Regions from separate parts of the Peribacillus sp. Bi134 genome, predicted to be linked through region 2. Evidence: riboswitches for the same ligand, from Rfam matches in the RefSeq annotation. Region 2 holds a riboswitch; each other region holds the start of a gene.
What was found. Region 2 has a riboswitch for cobalamin ahead of LQ188_RS08955 (iron ABC transporter permease). Riboswitches for the same ligand answer to the same signal wherever they lie in the genome.

Region 1: it holds a riboswitch for cobalamin, as region 2 does, so the genes downstream of both, LQ188_RS15040 (ribonucleoside-diphosphate reductase subunit alpha) here and LQ188_RS08955 (iron ABC transporter permease) in region 2, are expected to answer to the same signal.
Region 3: it holds a riboswitch for cobalamin, as region 2 does, so the genes downstream of both, LQ188_RS07170 ((2Fe-2S) ferredoxin domain-containing protein) here and LQ188_RS08955 (iron ABC transporter permease) in region 2, are expected to answer to the same signal.
Region 4: it holds a riboswitch for cobalamin, as region 2 does, so the genes downstream of both, metE (5-methyltetrahydropteroyltriglutamate--homocysteine S-methyltransferase) here and LQ188_RS08955 (iron ABC transporter permease) in region 2, are expected to answer to the same signal.

What each region holds. Positions count from the first base shown of each region.
Region 1 covers NZ_CAKKLN010000006.1:248,402-253,754, reverse strand. Annotated here, with positions in the region: gene LQ188_RS15055 (SulP family inorganic anion transporter) at 1-936, shown strand, start outside; gene LQ188_RS15050 (hypothetical protein) at 1,022-1,168, shown strand; gene LQ188_RS15045 (manganese-dependent inorganic pyrophosphatase) at 1,263-2,192, opposite strand; cobalamin riboswitch at 2,485-2,666, shown strand; gene LQ188_RS15040 (ribonucleoside-diphosphate reductase subunit alpha) at 2,804-5,101, shown strand; gene LQ188_RS15035 (ribonucleotide-diphosphate reductase subunit beta) at 5,151-5,353, shown strand, end outside.
Region 2 covers NZ_CAKKLN010000004.1:67,920-73,272, reverse strand. Annotated here, with positions in the region: gene LQ188_RS08965 (ABC transporter substrate-binding protein) at 1-485, opposite strand, end outside; gene LQ188_RS08960 (heme ABC transporter ATP-binding protein) at 513-1,280, opposite strand; gene LQ188_RS08955 (iron ABC transporter permease) at 1,277-2,305, opposite strand; cobalamin riboswitch at 2,549-2,738, opposite strand; gene LQ188_RS08950 (GNAT family N-acetyltransferase) at 2,846-3,355, opposite strand; gene LQ188_RS08945 (L-cystine transporter) at 3,653-5,041, shown strand; gene LQ188_RS08940 (phosphatase PAP2 family protein) at 5,094-5,353, opposite strand, start outside.
Region 3 covers NZ_CAKKLN010000003.1:257,337-262,689, forward strand. Annotated here, with positions in the region: gene LQ188_RS07160 (sirohydrochlorin chelatase) at 1-256, opposite strand, end outside; gene cobJ (precorrin-3B C(17)-methyltransferase) at 275-1,912, opposite strand; gene LQ188_RS07170 ((2Fe-2S) ferredoxin domain-containing protein) at 1,927-2,295, opposite strand; cobalamin riboswitch at 2,447-2,637, opposite strand; cobalamin riboswitch at 2,839-3,035, shown strand; gene LQ188_RS07175 (hypothetical protein) at 3,018-3,176, shown strand; gene LQ188_RS07180 (energy-coupling factor ABC transporter permease) at 3,211-3,954, shown strand; gene LQ188_RS07185 (energy-coupling factor ABC transporter substrate-binding protein) at 3,956-4,267, shown strand; gene cbiQ (cobalt ECF transporter T component CbiQ) at 4,254-5,030, shown strand; gene LQ188_RS07195 (ATP-binding cassette domain-containing protein) at 5,049-5,353, shown strand, end outside.
Region 4 covers NZ_CAKKLN010000017.1:3,500-8,852, reverse strand. Annotated here, with positions in the region: gene LQ188_RS25605 (acyl-CoA thioesterase) at 1-305, opposite strand, end outside; gene metE (5-methyltetrahydropteroyltriglutamate--homocysteine S-methyltransferase) at 302-2,608, opposite strand; cobalamin riboswitch at 2,754-2,945, opposite strand; gene LQ188_RS25595 (potassium channel family protein) at 3,190-3,609, shown strand; gene bcp (thioredoxin-dependent thiol peroxidase) at 3,672-4,142, shown strand; gene LQ188_RS25585 (aminopeptidase) at 4,154-5,263, shown strand.

The sequences.
Region 1 (5,353 bases), on a different contig from region 2:
ATCATATTCATGACGGTCGTTGCAGTTACCACAGGGGCTACGGTGCGGACGGTTGGGGATATGGGGCAATTGACCGAAGCGCTCCCGATGTTCATGCTTCCAGACATCCCTTTGACCTTCGAAACTTTGGCAATCATTTTCCCTTATTCCATTGCCCTTGCATTTGTTGGGCTGCTTGAATCGTTATTGACAGCTCAAATTGTCGATGAGATGACTGACACGGACAGTAATAAAAATAGGGAAGCCAAGGGCCAGGGGATTTCGAATATAATCGCCGGATGTTTTGGAGGCATGGCAGGATGTGCGATGATTGGCCAATCCGGTATCAACATTAAATCAGGTGGAAGGGGCCGGCTCTCGACATTTGTAGCGGGAGCATTCCTTATGGTATTAATCGTGGTATTGAATGATGTCCTTATTAAAATACCGATGGCTGCACTTGTCGCAGTCATGATCATGGTTTCAATCGGGACATTTGACTGGTCTTCCCTAAAGAGGCTCACTAAAGCTCCTAAGTCGGATGCAGCCGTGATGATCGTGACGGTCCTCATTGTTCTTTATACACATGACTTATCAAAAGGGGTATTTGCCGGAGTGCTTTTGAGCATGATTTTCTTCTCGGCTAAAATTTCTAAAGTGGCAGCAGAGAAAAAGGAAGATATCCAGGCTAAGAAAATCACTTATCGTATCAGCGGACAAATATTTTTTGCTTCTGTCCAGGACTTTGTTTCGAAGTTTGACTTCAAGGAAAAAGCCGATGCAATCGTCATCGACTTCTCCCATTCCAAGATCTGGGATGCTTCAGCAGTCGGTGCTGTTGATACGGTTATCCTTAAATATCAGCTTCTGGGAATACCTGTCCAAGTCCAAGGGCTCGATGAAGAAAGTTCGTCATTGCTTGAAAAACTCGCCACCTCAGAAAGTAAAATATCTTGAAGAAGTAACATTCTGCTGAATAGAAACTTTTCAAACCGACAAAATAGATAATATGAATCATTTCCTTTTGAAAGGAGCGAAAAGCATGACACCCGAGCAGGATTATACAGCAGCAAATCTGTCACCGGATTTATTGAATGAACTGAAAAGCTTTGAAAGCAAACTAGGCGAGGAAGCCAATAAAGAATTGATTGTCATCGCCTATGAAAAAGAAAAGGAAGCCTTGAATTAAGAAAAAAGACTCAAACATCCTTAATGGATGGTTGAGTCTTTTTTTGCATGTACAGTAAAAGGATGCCCAAATAATGAGCATCCCTTTTCCTTTATTACTTGCTGAATACGTCCGTTAAGACCGGAACGATTTGTTTTTTACGCGATACAACGCCTTCTAAGACGGCGATGTTGTTGTTTAATGAAACGTCGTATGCTTTTTCCACTGCATAAGCCGCTTTACCAAGAGCCAAGGCAACAGAATCATTAGTCAAGATATCCGTTACGACGAATAGGAATAAGTCCAATTCCTTGACAGCGATTACCGCTTCAATCGCCGCTTCCAATTCAGCTTGCTTAGCAAGGACTTCGTTTGGATCCACAGCATTTACTTGTGCAATCTCCACTTTAGCCAATCCCATGGAAAATTCCTTTGCATCAAGTGTGATGAGCTGGGCGATCGTTTTGTCGCTCAAGTCAGCTCCCGCCTTCAACATTTCCAAGCCATATGTTTCAGCGTCGACTCCCGCAATGGCAGCCAATTCCATAGCTGCTGCAACGTCTTGCTCCGTGCATGTAGGTGATTTGAACAATAAAGAATCGGAAATGATGGCAGACAGCATAAGACCTGCGATTGCTTTAGGAACTTCAATGCCGTTTTCTTTATAAATTTTATTTAAAATGGTTGCCGTACAGCCAACTGGTTCCGCACGGTAATATAAAGGATCGCTCGTTTCGAAGTTAGCGATACGGTGGTGGTCGATAACTTCCAACACACGGACTTGGTCAATATCTTCAGCACTTTGCTGGCGTTCGTTATGATCGACCAAGATTACGCCATCAGCTTCCCCTGCAACTTTTTCCACAAGACGGGGAGCATCGAATTTGAATTGGTCCAATGCATATTGAGTTTCACCATTCACTTCACCCAGACGAACTGGTTCAGCGTTGATACCTAACTGCTTTTTCAGATCTGCATAAGCGATTGCTGAACAGATTGTGTCTGTATCCGGGTTTTTATGTCCAAAAACTAATACTTTTTCCAAGATTTTATCCCCTTTTTCATAAATATTTTTCCGCGAATCCCCTCACCGCAATAAGGGAGAGCCACCTTTACTAGACACTTTATTTTAACACAAAATCCCGTAAAATCAGCGCTTGAATTATCCATTCCCCAATAAAATCTTTCATTCCTTCACCCTCTGCCATCACTTTGTCAATAGATAAGGGTTGGTTTTTTTCAAATATATTAGTTGAATTATCATCGTATATGGCTTACGATAATATAAGCAGAAATACTAGATATTGATTACATAATCTATACCAATAACTATATATAGAATTTTTATAATCCAAGGTGCCAGTGATGGCTGAAAAGGGAATCCGGTGTAAACCCGGAACTGTCCCCGCAACTGTAAATGTGACGAAATGAGAAACCCACTGTATAGCTCTCTATACGGGAAGGACTCAAAGTAGGATGATCATGAGTCAGGAGACCTGCCTTGAATTTTTCACGTTTCTTATTCTTCGGGGATTGAGATGATGAAACGATAGTATAACGGCTATTTTTTCATGGCTCTTTTATTCTATCGTTTGATCCGCTCAATTCTTTGGGCGGTTTTTTTATTTTAGCGGAAGTTAACAAGGAGGATTATTAATGACTCAAACATATAACTCTACCATAAGTGAAAATGAAACAGAAAAGAAATCCATCCAGCTTGAGATGTTATCGAAGGAATTCGAAGGCCGTCTCGATATGGAAAAGTTCAAAAAGCGTTTTACAAAATGGCTTGATCGCAAAAGTGACTCAACCGAAGAACAGGCATCAAAAAAACTGATTCAGCTCGCTCTTGAGGGTGTGGATATCGATGCTCCGGATTGGACATTCGTTGCCGCAGCAGAACTGTTGAATACAATGTATAGGGATGCACAAGCCAATCGAGGTTATGCAAGCAAGAGTTATGGCCCATTCTATGAGCTGATCACAGGTCTCTCCCAGCTTTCGGAAGGTCAGCGTTATCCAATTTACAAGCCAGAACTGCTATCTTCATATACAAAAGCGGAAATTGAGGAATTGGGCTCGGTGATCGACCCGGAAAAAGATAAATTATTCTCATACATAGGCATCTACTTATTGAACGACCGCTATCTGGCCCGCCCAAAAAAGGACAAGGTCTACGAACTGCCGCAAGAACGTTTCATGATCATCGCGATGGAAATCATGCGAATGGAAAAAACGGAGCACCGCCTGCAACTTATAAAAGAAGCATACTGGGCCATGTCCAACCTTTATATGACCGTTGCGACTCCTACACTCTCCAATGCTGGGAAAACACATGGACAGTTAAGCTCTTGCTTTATCGACGCGATTGAAGATTCCATTGATGGCATCTATCTATCAAACTACGATGCAGCAAAAGTATCTAAATTCGGCGGCGGTGTAGGCCTTTACGTTGGTAAGGTTCGCTCGCTTGGTTCTGATATCCGGGGTTTCTCTGGAAATAGTTCCGGCACGACTCCCTGGATTCGACTATTCAACCAGACAGCTGTAAGTGTCGATCAATTGGGTCAACGTAAAGGTGCCATCGCGATTTACTTGGATGCCTGGCATAAAGATATCATGAGCTTCCTCGATTTGAAGACACAAAACGGGGATGACAGATTAAAAGCCCATGATATATTTACAGGCGTTTGCATACCGGATTTATTCATGGAGGCTGTACGCGACAGAAAAGAATGGTATCTTTTCGATCCGCATACCGTCAAGCAAACCCTTGGATTTTCACTTGAAGATCTTTATGACGAGAAGAAAGGCGAAGGAAGCTTCAGGAAACATTATGCACTTGCTGTCGAGGCCGCAGAAAATGGCACGCTTCCAAACTACAGCTTTGAAAAAATCAATGCGATGGACATCATGAAAAGCATCATGATTTCTCAATTAGAAGAAGGCGTACCGTATATGTTCTACCGCGATGAAGTGAATCGGAAGAATCCCAATAAACATAAAGGTATGATTTATTGTTCCAACCTTTGTACGGAGATTGCCCAAAACCTAAGCCCTTCGACGATCACGGATGAATATGAAACAGAAGATGGAGATGTTGTTGTGGTTCGTAAAAGCGGCGATTTCGTTGTCTGCAACCTTTCATCCATTAACTTGCCACGGGCGGTGGGCAGCGATGTTTTGGAAAGATTGATTCCCATTCAGATCCGTATGCTGGACAATGTCATTGATGTGAATAATCTTCCTGTCAAACAAGCATCCATCTCGAACAAACGTTACCGGGCAATTGGTTTAGGAACGTTTGGATGGCATCATTTACTTGCCACACAGAATATTTATTGGGAATCCGATGAGGCTGTTCAATATGCCGATGCTTTATACGAAAAGATCGCTTACTTAACAATCAAGGCATCCAACGAATTGGCCAAGGAAAAAGGATCATACCCATATTTTGAAGGATCTGATTGGCATACAGGGGACTATTTCGAACTGCGTGACTATACAGATCAAAAATGGATGGATTTAAAAGCAGACGTACAGGAACACGGAACCCGTAATGGATATTTAATGGCGATTGCCCCCAATTCATCGACAGCCAAAATCGGTAATTCCACGGATGGCATCGACCCTTTGTATGAAATTGAATTTTACGAAGAAAAGAAAAACTTCAAATTCAAGGTGACCGCACCAGGCTTGACGCCAAATACGTATGAATATTATAAAAAGACGCGATTCAATTTGGACCAACTGGAAAGCATCAGGCAAAATGCAGCCCGACAACGCCATATTGACCAAGCAATCAGCTTTAATCTGTATGTACACAATACAATCAAAGCGAAGGTCCTGTTGGATATACATTTAACGGCATGGGAAAGCGGGTTGAAATCAACGTATTATGTTCGTTCGACTTCTTCCGAATATGACAATGCCTGCGAAAGCTGTTCAAGTTAACGACAATCAATCATGACCCAGTAATCTATTCTTAAAGGAGTTTTCACGAATGACCAATCATATCAAAAAAATTCGGATGCTCGAACCGACGCATCCAACCAAGGCAACCGGTGTTTTCAAAGGAGAAGCTTCAGGCTTCCTCCTTTGGAACGATATTCAGTATGAAAAATTCTATGATACCTATACACAGCTCATCAATAACTTTTGGAAGCCTTCGAGCGTGAACATGATTCAGGATAAAAAGCAGTGGGG
Region 2 (5,353 bases):
GTCGGTGTTGACATATTGGAAGACTCTTGGATATATGTATTGATTCCCGCTTCTTTTAGCTCTTGGACGGTTCCTAACGTTTGTTCCGTAAAGGCGCTTTTCCAGCCTGCATATGCAAAATCCGGCTCAGCTTCAAAGAAAACTTCTTTTGATGGGTATTCCTTGGAAAGCACAGGCACTGTTTCATAGGCATCTTTATACTTTGGCAAAATTTCGTCATCCAAATAAGCCGTACCTGCCATTGAATCCTGCAACCCCAATGCAAGCATGATTTCCGTCGCATGCTGGTTTAGCGTAACCGCACGTTTTGGTGCCTCTGCATAGGTGAATTCATGATCCAGATTAGTGATGACCACTTTTTCTTTTCCACCTTTTTCGCTCTGTTTGCCTCCGTCCTTTGAAGCTTCCTCGGAGTTATTGCAAGCGCCCAATATCATCATTGCCAAAAAAATGATGCTTAACAAAATCTTTCGGTAAACAGTCATATACTTTACCTCATATCCATTGTTTTTTTATATATGTGCTAAAAAGGTGATATGCGTCTTTTGCGTGATGGGGTGTATGCCGATTTCCGTTTCCACCCCGAACACCTTCCTTATCATTTTTGTCGTCAATACAGCTTCTGGTGTTCCGGATGTGATCACTTTGCCATTTTGGATGACATATATATGATCACAATACATGGCTGCCAAGTTTATATCATGCAGAGCTGTCAAGACGGTAACGTCCAGCTTTTTTACAAGGTCCAGCAATTGGAGCTGATGCCTGATGTCTAAATGATTCGTTGGTTCATCCAGGATGATGATATTCGCTTCCTGGGCAAGGGCACGGGCTATGAGGACACGTTGTTTCTCACCACCCGACAAGCTCATGAAACTCCTGTCTTCAAATCCACTCATTTCAACGCGAGCTAATGCTTGATTGACGATTCCTCTATCTATCTCCGTATCTCCCTGAAATAACCGCTTATGAGGATGCCGTCCCATCCAAACCATCTCTTGTACACTAAAGTCGAAGGTCAGGGATGTTTCCTGACTGACAACCGCCATTTCCCTGGCTGTTTGTTTCTGTGAAAGCCGGTAAAGGTCACGGCCGTCCAGGTGAACAGCTCCCGTATGAGGCTTCAAGATCCGAGAAGCATTTTTTAATAAAGTGGATTTCCCACTCCCATTCGGACCGATCAGCCCAACGAACTGCCCAGTTTTTATTTGCAGTGATATATCCTCAATGATAGGAGTGTCCAGAATTGAATAGGATACTTCTTCAATAGCTAATCTCACTTGCCCCCACCTCCAAATGAATATGAACTTCGCCGCAAAAGCCAAATGAAGAATGGTCCTCCGCAAAGTGCGGTGACAACCCCAATCGGAAGTTCTTGAGGTGCCAGGACCAGCCGGGCACAAACATCTGACCAAATGACGAGGATCATGCCAATCAATATGCTGCATGAAAGAACACGTTTATGGTCTGTCCCGACCAATAGCCGGGCTAAATGCGGTACGACCAGACCGATGAACCCAATCGAACCGCTTACAGCCACAACTGTTCCCGTAACAAGGGATGTAATGATGATCAGAACTTTACGGAAGGCTTCCATATTGACTCCGAGCGTCGCGGCTACTTCTTCACCCATCAATAAGATATTGAGGGAGCGGGATTGTACGATAAGGAACAAGGAAACCACAAGCACCACAACCGCTGGAATCGGTATGTATTCCCATTTTGCCCCCGCTAAGCTGCCCATCATCCAAAACATCGCTTCACGGATGCCGGAATCTTTTGGTGCAAGAGTGACAATGAAATTAGTGACGGCAGACATGATCATTGAAATGGCTACACCCGCCAATAACAGCCTTGTCGTTTGAATTCTCCCTCCCACTTGAGCCAATAAATACACGGAAAGCATCGCAGCCATGGCCCCCAGGAAGGCACCGAATGATAACGCATATTGACCGAATATAGGAAGCGCCCCAAAAAGAATGACAAGGGTTGCAGCAACAGAGGAACCAGATGAAATGCCCAGAATATACGGATCTGCAAGTGAATTGCGCACCAAGGCCTGGATGACGACACCCACTACGGATAATCCCGCACCTACCACCGCACCGAGCAATACACGGGGCAGGCGGATATCCCAAATGATCCGCTCTTGTGCGATACTCCAATTCACCTCCAGAAAACCACCGATAAAAGGCAGATGCCCTAAGGCAATCTTCCAAACCGTTATTGCTGACATCTTAACTGGCCCAAGGGTAACAGCGAATGTAACTGATAATAAAAGGATGCACAGCAAGAAAAATAGCAGAAAACGAAACCTGCGCTTGGCATTTCTCTCAAAATGAGGTTCTTCAAGCACATCCCCTCTCTCTTTCAATGAGCTTCTAATCAATGACTCTTCCAATGATGAAATCCTCCTTCAAAAAAAAAACACAAAAAAACCCCAATCCTTTTAACAAAGAATGGAGTTACGAGTATAGGCCAAAAAATACGGAAGGACCTAAGTCCGCCTTTTCTTACTCTCGAACACCTCTCCTCTCAGCGAAGGAAAAATTGGTGATGCTCACTGGGTAGGTCTCCTGGCTTCCAGATCAACATTTCCTTTCGTCTTCCCTGACTGACGGTCAAGTGACATCCTGAAAGAAAACTCCTTGGTTACAGTGGCGCGACCACTCGGGATTTGCACCCGATTCCCTGTTACCCTTTGTTCACACAAAGGCACCCAGCGGCAAATATATGAACTTCGCAAAATTTTCCAAACATTAAATACAACGTTAGTATAGTATACTCCCTATCTTTTCACAATTAAAAAAATGGGAATGCGGTCTATTAGTAGAGGAATATGGATTTATAGATTCTTTCTATAATGGTAGAATGTTAGCTTTTGACCAGTATCTGCACTAATTTCCTCATTAATCGAAATCCGTTCAAAACCGTTTTTCACTAAAACCTTTTGGGAAGCGATATTGTCGCTTGTCGTTTTGGCATGTATTTGAGTCACATTCAATTCCGGCGCCAGATTAACCAAAAGCTTTAAAGCTTTGTTCGCAATCCCTTTTTGCGTAAACGCTTCTCCGATTCTATAACCAACATGTGCCGTACCTTTTATTGGGTCGATATCCACAAGATTAATTCTGCCGACGATTATGCCTGAACCATCCTTAATCAAATAAAAAGAGGAGATAGCATCTTCTTGCTCTTTTAATAATTCCTTATGCCTGATTCCAAACGTTCCAAAGCTATAATAATCATCTCCCCGGCCTGGGACCGTTTGCTCGAAAAACCTTCTATTATTGCATTCAAATGCAAATAACGCTTGTGCATCCTGTTCATTAAGCCTGTCAATGTATATATCCATCATTCCTTCATCCTTTCAAAAAAACGCTAAGCATATGCGGCCTGATATATCATTCAAGAAAACCAAGTGCTTATCCTTCCTGATAAATATATATAATGAAAGGATTTATAACTAGCTTGTTCCAGCCACCCTTTATTGTTCCCTCTAACCCATTTCGTGAATAGAGATAAATACATGAATTACTTGAAAAGTCAAAAATAAATTATTTTCTTCTGGTAAAAAATAAACGGATGATGTATCATAGTCTTCAGATATTCATTATTCTCATTTGGTTAATCGGAATTAGGAGGAATATATATGATTGGTTATGTGTTTTTAAATCTTGCCATAATGCTCGTTCTTTTAGGCGTTTTATTTTACATGAATAAGAAGCATATTTCCTTTACAAAAAGGGTCTTTACTGGACTTGGTTTAGGGATTGTATTCGGACTTCTTTTGCAGTATTTCTATGAACCTCAGTCAGAAGCGATCGTTAAATCGGTCGATTGGTTTAACATTGTAGGTTCAGGCTATGTCAAGTTCCTGCAAATGATCGTCATGCCGCTTGTCTTCATTTCGATCTTATCCGCATTCACAAGATTGAAACTGACTAGCAATATTGGAAAAATCAGTGTCCTGATCATCGGGATCCTGCTTGGAACGACCGCAATTGCAGCAGCTGTTGGGATCACCTCAGCAACTGTATTCAATTTGGAAGCCGTTCAAATTGAGCAAGGGGAAGCGGAGTTAAGCCGCGGGGATCAAATATCGGAAACATACGGTACGATTCAGGATAAAACGATGCCGCAGCAAATCCTTGAGTTGATTCCGTCCAATCCGTTCCTTGATTTAACGGGTGCACGTCCGACATCAACCATTTCCGTTGTAATTTTTGCTGCATTTCTTGGGATTGCCTATTTAGGGGTCAAAAGGAAACAGCCTGAACATGCTGAATTTTTTGCTAAAATAGTAGATACATTGCACAGCATCATCATGCGCGTTGTAACATTGATCCTGCGTTTAACACCTTACGGGATCTTGGCGATCATGACGAAGACTGTAGCTACGAGTGATTTGGATGCAATCCTGAAATTGGGGAAATTCGTCGGTGCCTCTTATGTCGCCCTGATTGTCATGTTCCTCATCCATCTGTTATTGCTGATGCTTGCAGGATTGAATCCAATCGTATATTTGAGAAAAGCTTTCCCGGTATTATCATTTGCCTTCACTTCAAGAACAAGTGCAGGAGCTCTGCCATTGAACATCCAGACACAGAAACAACTAGGGGTGTCCGAAGGTATTGCCAACTTTGCCGGATCCTTCGGCTTGTCGATCGGTCAAAACGGCTGTGCCGGAATCTATCCGGCCATGTTAGCGGTCATGATCGCTCCAACGGTTGGGATCAACCCGCTAGATCCTTCCTTTATAGCCATGTTGATTGCCATCGTGGCCATTAGCTCATTCGGGGTTGCAGGTGTAGGCGGAGGAGCAACATTCGCTGCCATCCTAGTATTATCTGCAATGAACTTGCCAATCGCCTTGGCCGGTCTGCTGATTTCCGTCGAGCCATTGATCGATATGGGAAGAACGGCTGTGAATGTCAGCGGAAGCATGACTTCCGGTATTCTGACTAGTAAAATAACGGGCGACCTGGATAAGGAACAGTTCAGTGAAGAATCATCTTTGAAAATCGAAGCTGAAATGTAAAATAAAAAAGCATCGGACTTCCATTGGAGGTTCGATGCTTTTTTACATATGGTCACTTTTTAATTTGCCTCGCTGTGTAATGATTGGCCTGAATAGCCGATAGTGCTTGGAACATATACTGGACAGCTGCATATACCCCGCATGCAAGGAGTATTCCAGCGAGTACATCCAATACAGCATGCTGTTTCGTAAATAGCGTGGAGAGGATGATCAGTGTTCCGAATGCAGTGACACTGGCATACTCCCATTTGTGCTGTTCTTTCCGCTTATGGGCGACGATCATCATGATGAATGTAGTCAGTACATGTATGC
Region 3 (5,353 bases), on a different contig from region 2:
CTATTTCAGCTGGGATATGTAATTTCGAATGTCCTGCATGCAACAAAATGATCGGTATGACGATAACTTCAGTAGCCCCTCGTTTTACACAATTATCAATTCCTTCGGATATATTCGGTGCCGCAAATTCCAAGAAGCACGTTTCCACCATGAAACGCTCGTCCATTGCCGGAATCATATTCTTAATAAAATGACGGACTTCTTCATTTCCCGAAGCCAACCGGCTTCCGTGTCCTACGAACAAAACTGCTTTCATTTACTTTCCTCCTCTAGATTAGTCTTCACAAGGCGCAGGCTCTATATTTATTTTGGGAGCGATGTCCTGATAAGAAAAATTCTGTATCTTTTTCGAACGTTTGAAGTATTTAAAAAGCCGCTCATTTGGATGGGCATTTTGCTTATACTCCCCGACAATGTCCGTAATCAGTTCAACAAGCTGTTCCGGTTCAATGCCTTCCGCCACCGGCTGACCCGGATGGGCTGTTCTTCCAACCGGTTTAGCTCCAAGAAATAAGTCGAACTTCCCTTTTCGGAAGACAATCCCGATATCATCCATCACAGCACTATAACAAGCCATCCCACACCCATTAAAACCGATGTTCAGTTCCTTGGGCATTTTCATTCCGCCAAGCACCCGGTGTATTTCGTCCGCATAAGGAATGGATTCCGCTTTTTCACCATCACAGAAATCACAGGCTTTTAGTGTCAGTACATCTCCAATCGGCGACAAAAGAAAGTTTGCTGATTGCAATTTCCCCGTTATGACTTCCGGATCCGTTGTCGGAATCTTTAAGACGATTTTATGATTTGGCGTGTATTCCATCGTTCCCTTTTCCCCAACAACTTCCGCAAGTGTCATCATTTGTTTGGGAGTGAATTGTTTATTCGCCACACCTGGACTAACGGCAAGTTCGAATACCGACTCCATTTTTTGCTGAACAATCGGCTGAATGGATTGCTTAACGGTTTGACCCTTGACTCTTGACAGGGCCTCCATTGCCATTTCAAAGGAAGCTGGCTTCTTTTCTGGTGCTTTTGTAAGTAATCCAACTCCTCCAGCGGACTCGGTTAAGGCCTCTTGATCTAATGCCCACGGTTCCGCTTCTTTTTGCAGTCGCTGATGCGGCTTCAATGTTTGCTTTTCCGAATTCAAAGTATATTTTCTCTGATAGCCTCTTGGTGTGATGATTTTGTCATCATATAAAAAGGTGGATGAATTACCGATAATGACGGTGGTCAACATTCCAATATCGTGATTCAACATATCCTGCAAATTGGTTATGACAATATCCTGCCTATCGCGATAAGCACTTTTCACCAACCCGACAGGTGTATCCGGCGAGCGGTAGCGAAGGAGAATTTTCTGTGTTTCAACAATTTGCCGGGTCCGCCTGCCGCTGCGCGGATTATAAAGTGCAATGACAAAGTCTGCCATTGCAGCTGCTTCAACCCTTTTAGCGATCAGTTCCCAAGGAGTTAAATGATCACTGAGGCTGATCGTACACGAATCGTGCATGACTGGTGCCCCGAGTAAAGACGCACATGAGTTGATTGCAGAAATGCCAGGAATGACTTCAATGCCCACACCAGTTTCTTCTTTCCAGCCTTTCTCAATCAATACTTCATAAACCAACCCTGCCATCCCGTAAACTCCGGCATCCCCACTGGAAATCACCGCCACTTTCTTTCCCAGCTCCGCTTGTTTCACTGCTTCCTGTGCACGTGATACTTCTTCAGTCATCCCCGTACTAATGATCGTTTGATCTGTAAGCAGTCCCTGAATGAGTTCAACATAAGTTTTATAACCAATGATGTAGTCACTTTCTTGAAGGGCTTCGACGGCACGTTTGGTAATGTGTTCAAAATTCCCGGGCCCAAAGCCCACGACGAATAATTTACCGTTAGTACTCATTAAGACATCTCCTTTTACGCTTTGTTCTTTGAAATACCCGTATGAGCAGGAAAATCTGGATTAGGGGTCATTTCCCCATCATTGAATTGATAGATCATCTGTGGAACAAATTCACCATCATCGATATTACTGACGATCTGCCGACCGAATTCAGGCGTTTCCACTCGATACCAGTTTCCTTGGGGATAGGCAATCACAACGCAGGCATCCTTACATCTTCCGTTACAGCGTGTCCTGGTTGTATGGATTTTCAAATCAAGTCCCTTTGAAGTAATTTCATCGCGAATCGCTTGGGTTACTTCTTCCCCGCCCTTTTTCATGCAGCTGCTCCCATTACAAATCAACAGATGCGTATTTGTACCCATCAAGTTCCAAGTAGTCATCTTCTTCCTCCTGAGTTCAGGGAAAAGGCAAAATAAAAAACCTTAACATTAGAGTCAAGGTTTTAAAAAAACTATATGAATGAGAAGCCAAAGGCAAACATGCCAAATCCTTCCAAAATCGTCATAGTCCTTCTACCTTTCCCTCCGAAAAGTATCATGCAATTTTAAAAGCAGGTTTCCTGGCTTACGCTTCATTTTACTTTGTCCCTTCCCGGCATCATGCCAGTGGTTATCGACAATTTCATCAGCGTTTACAGTAGCGGGGGCTGCATCGGATTTTCACCGATTTCCCTATTATCCCTTGCTTATTCACACAAGGGCACTTTTAAAATGAAATATTTGGTTTTATTATACATTTCTAACTAACTTAATCTATCATATAACAACTTTATCAAAATTCAATAGTTTATTCCGACTGTTTAGAAAAGTTTAATAGTGTAAAACCAGTTAAAATCCTTTCCTTGCAACAAAATCCGTCCCGAAAAAAAAGATAGTGTAGCTGAAATTATTTCTTTATGGTACACTATACGAGAATTTTCAAAATAATTACATAAGTTTTATGGTGTTGAATTTCTCGGAATTCAACTTAAAAGGGAAGCCGGTGAAAATCCGGAGCGGTCCCGCCACTGTAAAGGGAAGTCCTATTACTTTAGCTTTAATCCACTGTCAAATGAGATGGGAAGGATGTAATGGGATGATGAACCAAAGCCAGGAGACCTGCCATGAAACGTGAAACTGTTTCAGCCTACGAGGATGGGCGTGCGGATCAGGCAGAATGGCCCATGATTGCTTCATGCTGCAAAATTCCTGTTCATTACGCACTTCTTTCCTTTGAGAGAAGTGCTTTTTATGTTGGGCGCCGCTTTTCTTCTCAAGATTGATCAGAAAAATTTAAAAGTATTGAAAGGAGAAAGAATGAAAAGAACCAATTGGAAAATTATTTATTTTGTCATCTTATTGCTTTTTATCCCGAACCGGGCAATGGCCATGCATATCATGGAGGGCTTTTTACCCATTGAATGGGCTATATTCTGGTGGGCCGTGACGTTTCCATTTTTAATCTTGGGTTACCGGTCCATTAGATCCAAAGTTAGGGAAAATCCAGAAACAAAAATGATACTTGGCCTATCGGGCGCATTTGTATTTATTTTATCGGCCCTAAAGATTCCTTCCGTTACGGGAAGTTCTTCACACCCTACCGGAGTTGGTTTGGGTTCCATATTATTCGGACCATTGGCCATGAGTGTCGTTGGCTCCATCGTTCTGTTATTTCAAGCTGTTTTACTGGCTCACGGAGGATTGACGACATTAGGGGCCAATGCATTTTCCATGGCCGTTTGCGGACCGTTCATTGCTTACTTTGTCTTCAAGGGCGCAACTAAATTGGGGTGGTCTTTTTCACTTGCCGTTTTCTTGGCAGCTGCTTTTGGAGATTTAGGAACCTATGTGGTCACTTCCGTTCAACTTGCTCTTGCTTTTCCTTCCGAGGTAGGAGGATTCATGGCCTCTTTCAGTAAATTTGCAGGTATTTTTGCCCTGACCCAAATTCCCTTGGCAATCAGTGAGGGGTTATTGACAGTCGTCGTAATGAATTTCTTGAAAAAATACAATCTAGGTGAATTGAAATTGCTGCGAGTTTTTTCTAAGGAGGCCCGTTAATATGAAAAAAAGTCTACTGCTGCTTTTCCTGGTTGTCATTCTTGCAACCATACCGTTAATCACCCAACAAGGAACGGAATTTGGCGGTGCCGACGGCGAAGCTGAGGAAGCCATCACTAAGATCCATCCGGAATACAAGCCATGGTTCAACAGTATATGGGAGCCGCCAGGTGCAGAAACCGAAAGCTTATTATTTGCGCTTCAAGCTGCAATCGGAGCCGGTTTCATTGGATACTTCATTGGCGTGATGAGACAAAGGAATAAGCAAACCAAACAAGAACTGACAGAAAAATCGAAGCATGTTACTCATTGATAAATATGCCTATTTCAATGGGCTAAAGGATGTTCATCCGTTGGAAAAGATGGTTTTTGCACTTTCCCTTTTGCTGTTTTCGTTAACGGTAAGGGATATGACCGTTTCGCTCATCACTTTTACGGTGATGAGCGCTTTAATCATTTTTGCGGCAAAAATCCCGCTTTCCTATTATCTGAAATTACTTCTATTGCCAGGATTTTTTATACTATCTGGAACAATTACCATCCTTTTTTCTTTCACAAGCGAATTTACTTCGATATCGAATATATGGTGGTCCTGGAAGGTCGGGAACTGGCAAATATTCATCAGCGATGACAGCGTCGGTACGGTGTCCAATTTGATCACTGTCGTATTCGGCAGTATCAGCTGTTTATATTTCCTTACCTTAACTACACCCATTACCGTCATCCTATCCGTGTTGCGAAAACTTAAAGTGCCTTCCTTATTGATTGATTTAATAGAATTGACCTATCGCTTCATCTTTATTTTTTTAGATACAGCTTTGGCCATTCATCAAGCACAAGCTTCACGGCTAGGGTATGTTTCATTAAGGAAAGGCATACGATCTCTCGGATTACTAATCTCGTCTTTATTTTTAGGAGTATTGCAGCGCTCTGGGCAATTGACGATGGCCATGAACGCAAGAGGCTATCAGGAGAACCTTTCCTATCTCGAGGATACTTACACCTATTCCTCACGCAATTGGCTGATTGCGATAGTAATATTAGGAAGCTTAATCTTTATTAATGGATATTTGTAAATTGGAGGCAACCCAACAATGGACGAGCATATTTTTCATATAGAAGGCCTCACCCATCAATTCGCAGATGGAACGTTCGCTTTAAACGATCTGTCGCTAACGATTCAACAGGGTAAAAAGATTGCATTATTAGGCAATAATGGTGCCGGCAAATCGACTTTATTCCTCCATTTAAATGGTCTTTTACAACCTACAGCAGGAAAGATCAGATTTAAGTGCAAAAAAATGAAATATGACCGTAAATCATTATTATCATTACGAAAGCAAGTCGGGATCGTTTTTCAAGATCCCGACTCTCAGCTCTTTTCCGCTAATGTACAACA
Region 4 (5,353 bases), on a different contig from region 2:
AGGTTTTCGCGCTCCACTTTCACGAATACCTCCATTGATGTGCGATGGGCACATGTGACATAAGCTTCAAGGTTGATCGCATCCCCCGTCTTGATGGGGGCCAAAAAATCAAAAGAGTCGCTTGAAGCAGTCACAACGGGTTTTCGACAATGGCGCATAGCTGAAATGCAGGCTATTTTATCAACATAGGCCATTACTTTTCCGCCAAAGATGGTATTGTGATGATTTGTATCCGGTGGAAAAACAAGGTCGGTTAAAAAAGTCCGTGACTGCTGTGTTGGGTGGGCAACGTGCTTTTCAATCATTTGCCGGTTGGTTTAGCTAACAGGTTTTCACGGACGATTTTTGCTGCTTCGACCATGTTTTTCAGGGATGCGACGGTTTCCGGGATACCCCTTGTTTTCAGTCCGCAGTCAGGATTGATCCAAAACTGGTCTTTATCCAATACCTTGATCCCACGTTCGATCATATCGACCATTTCTTCCACTGCCGGCACACGCGGGCTGTGAATATCATACACACCCAGACCAATACCTTTTTCATATGTTTTTTCCTCGAATGCGGAAGCAAGCTCCCCATGACTGCGGGATGTTTCGATGGAAATTACATCGGCGTCGAGGGAGGAGATGACATCCATGAAACTGTTGAAGTCGCAATAGCACATATGCGTATGAATTTGGGTTGTATCCTCCACGCTTGATGTCGATATCAAGAACGAATTCACAGCCCAGTTCAAATATTCGTCGCGATCGCTTTTTTTCAATGGCAGACCTTCTCTAAGTGCAGGCTCATCGACCTGAATCATTTTGATTCCAGCGGATTCCAATGCAATCACTTCTTTTTCCAAAGCGAGTGCCAGCTGATAGCATACATTCTCCCTGGAAATATCATCACGGACAAATGACCAGTTCAAAATCGTAACAGGACCTGTAAGCATTCCCTTTACCGTCTTCTTCGTCAGTGATTGTGCGTATACACTTTCCCTGACTGTCATCGGTTCGATGAAATGGATGTCGCCGTAGATGACTGGCGGTTTCACACAGCGGGATCCATAGGATTGTACCCACCCCTTTTCTAAAAAGACGAATCCACCTAACTTATGGCCGAAGTATTCAACCATATCCGTTCGTTCGAATTCCCCATGAACAAGGACATCCAAACCGATTTCTTCTTGGATTTCGATCCACCTGCCGATTTCTTCGTTAACGAATGTTTCATATTGCGAAGCGGTCCATTCTCGTCTTTTGAATTTCCCGCGTGCTTGTTTAACATCAAATGTCTGCGGAAAGCTGCCGATCGTAGTAGAAGGAAGAAAAGGCAATTTGAAAAATGCCTGTTGTTTTTGGTAACGCTCTTTAAATGGAAGCTGACGGCCGGCGGTCCTGGTTTTAACCTTTTCGACATTGGATTTTACAGTTCCGTGATTCCGGGCATTTGAACTTGCTAACGTTTGAAGCGTGAATTTATTTGCATCGACTTTCTCGGCGATTGCTTCAAAGCCTTGATTATTCCCTTTGACCAAGAGTGTGATTTCCTCGAGTTTCTCATCAGCGAAAGCAAGGGCCTCTTTCACTTCGTTTGATAGGGCGGTTTCATTACGAACGGTCACCGGGACATGAAGCAGGGAACAAGAGGGCTGAAGCCAGATTCGGTCTTCGGCTACCATTGTCTTAAGAGTCTCGATCAATTGGATTTTTTTCGATAAATCAGAAAGCCAAATGTTTTTTCCGTCAATCACACCTGCAGCAAGCACTTTGTCCTTCGGAAAGCCGAATGCTTCCAGGTTGCTTAGATTCCTCCCTTTGTCATGTACAAAATCAAGACCGATTCCTTGGACTTGTAATTCGATGACTTCCTGGTAATGTTCCACGGCATCAAAGTATGTTTGTAGCATGATGTTCAGGTTTGGTGCTGCTTCATTCAGTTTTTCATAGAGGTAAGTAACAGTTTGCATATCTTCTTTGGAAATCGATGAAACAAGTGAAGGTTCGTCCATTTGAACCCACTTCACGCCTTCTTGCTCCAACTCCCGGAGGATTTGCGTGTATAGGGGAAGCAGGCTCAGGATGATGCCAGGGATATCTTGTTTTTTGAAGCCTTTGGAAAGGGAGATGAAAGTATAAGGACCGATCAACACTGGCTTTGTTTCAATTCCTAGCTTTTCCTTGGCTTCCCGATATGCTGCAAGTGGTTTATTTTCCGTTAACGTCAGCTGTGGCACCTTTAATTCAGGGACAATATAGTGATAGTTCGTATTGAACCATTTCGTCATTTCGGAAGCGACTTCATCATTGTTTCCGCGAGCCATTGAATAATAAACGGAAAGGGGAACGCTTCCGCTTTCATAGGCTGAATAACGTTCAGGAACAAGACCGAACATTACGGACATATCGAGCATTTGATCATAGAAAGTGAAGTCGTTGACAGGAATGATATCAATGCCTCGTTTCTTCTGTTTTTGTAAGTTGCCTAAACGGATGGCTTTTAGTTGTGCCGTAAATTCTGCTTCATCGATTTTACCGGACCAGTAAGCTTCCAATGTACGTTTCCATTCACGATCTTCCCCGATTCGAGGGTAACCCAAACTACTGCTTTTCAATATTCCCATCCTCCTATATTCATTTAATTGAGCAATAAAAAAAGCATTCCTAACCGTCAAAAGAGATGGTTAGAAATGCTTAAAATAAAGAGGCATGCAAAATGCCCCTTACAATTATAAGGTCCCTAACACCTCCCTATCTCCCGTAGGTTAAAACAGTGTTGTCGAAATAGGCAGGTCTCCTGACTTAGGGATTAACATTAGCGGCGGGCCTTCCCGATCCGTTGATCAGTGGCATTGGATGGCGCTAACACTCCCATTACAGTGGCGGGACCGTGCCGGAATTACACCGGACTTCCCTTTTAATCCTAATTTAAAATTAGGAACCTATTTCCACATATGAAATTTGATAAAACCTGTCTTGATAACTGTTTGCAGGTTAAAAATTTATAAAATAAAAACTATTATAAAAATTTAGACAATCTTAACATATCCGACCAAAAGGGTCAACATGGAAAAACGATTCAGGAAAAGTATCCGGTTATAAGGCGTGTGGGTGATAAGGATGAGGTCTGTTCCTAAAAAAGAATATATTGTTTGGACAGGGAGTATGTATAGAGGAAGTGGCGTTTTGAAATGGGGCGTGGGGGATGACTTTCTACATCTTGATTGCAGGAATCATTTTTTGCATGGTGATGAGCATTCGTACGTTATTTCTTGTTGAGTCGGGAGGAAAGAAGTTTTCTCTGGAGGATATGCTGTGGCTTGGCAATTTATATGCGACGATATTAGTTGGATTTGCACTGATTTATTTATTATACGAACTTCAGAATCATTCGGTGATTCTTGATATGGGCAATCGATTGGATGGCACTTTCTATGAACAGTTGAAGACTTCTTTTTATTTTAGTGCGATGACGATGTTTTCTGTAGGGTATGGAGATATAGCCCCGATTGGAATGGGCAGGATGATAGCTACGATTCAGGCTTTCATCGGTTATACACTGCCGGCAGCGTTCGTGATCCGGACGGTGATCGATTTGGAGCACAAAGATAGGAAGGATAAATGAAAGTTGTGTTTCTTTCGATTATTGGGTACTCTTACCATAATGAAAGAAATGGAGGGTTCAATATGACTGTTAAAATTGGAGAAAAAGCACCTGATTTCAAGCTCCCTGCAAACAATGGTGAAATGGTGTCCCTATCGGATTTTAAGGGGAAATATATTGTTTTATATTTTTATCCAAAAGATATGACGCCAGGTTGCACGACGGAGGCCTGTGATTTCCGGGACCATAATGAGCAATTTGAGGAATTGAACGCGGTCATCATTGGAATCAGCCCAGACCCAGCTGCACGTCATGAAAAATTCATCGAAAAACATGGATTGCCTTTTCTGCTGCTGGCTGATGAAAATCATGAAGCGGCTAAAATCTTTGATGTGTGGCAGTTGAAAAAGAACTTCGGCAAGGAGTATATGGGCATTGAACGTTCAACTTTCCTGATTGATAAGGCTGGTATGGTAGTCAAAGAATGGCGTAAAGTAAAGGTCAAAGGCCATGTCGAAGAAGCTCTTCAAACTCTTCGCGACCTCGAAAAATAAGGGACAGGCAGATGAAGGATGAGCGAATAACGAAGCTTGCAGCCAGGCTGATTCATCATTCGATACAATTACAGCCAAAAGAGAGAATCCTCATACGGGGGAATATCAATACGAAACCATTATTGAAAGAGCTGATTGATGAAATATACAGAGTGGGTGCTTATCCATATGTAGAACTCGAAGACGATGAAATAAGCCGCCACCTGTTACAAGGGAATGTAAAGGAACAACTTGACACCTCTTCACAATGGGCCTTGAAGAAATATAAGGATATCGATGCGGTAATCATCATCACCGGGGAAGAAAACGATGTGGAAATGACCGATGTTCCCATCGAGAGGCACCGTCTTCAAGGGGAGGCTATGAATTCCCCCACTCTTTTCTATGTAAACAACCGACGTTGGGTCTTGCTTAATTATCCCACCAACGCATCAGCGCAAAAAGCCGGCATGACCTTCGACAGGTACGAAGATTTTCTTTTGAATGTATGCAACATGGATTACGGGAAAATGGAGACGGCCTTGAAACCGTTAAAACAATTGATGGAACGAACTGACAAAGTCAGGATCGTTTCGCCAGGAACAGATTTGACCTTTTCCATCAAAGGTATGCCGGCCGTCATATGTGCCGGAAAAAAGAATTTACCTGATGGGGAAGTGTTTACGGCACCCATAAAAGATAGTCTCAATGGTATGATATCCTTCAACACACCAACAACCTATGAAGGATTCACCTTTAGTGACATAGAATTAAACTTGGAAAAGGGAAAAATCATTAAAGCTACTTCCAATCGTGACTCTGAAATGAACCAAATTCTGAATATTGATGAAGGGTCCCGGTTTATCGGGGAGTTCGCAATTGGGATCAATCCATACATATTGGAACCTATGGACGATATCTTGTTCGATGAGAAAATAAGCGGAAGTCTGCACTTGGCTCTTGGACTTGCCTATGAAGAAGCGGATAATGGAAACCGATCATCGATTCATTGGGATATGGTCTTGATCCAGCGTCCCGAATATGGGGGTGGTGACATCTTCTTTGACGACGTCCTGATAAGAAGGGATGGCGTTTTCATTTTGCCGGAATTAGATGCATTAAACCCAAATTCCTTAAAATAAAGCCTTTTTTAATAAGGCTAAGGCTTTTGTCCAACTCAAAAAGGGGACACCTGAATATGCTTTATTAAGGGAATACCTCCTCAGAGAAAG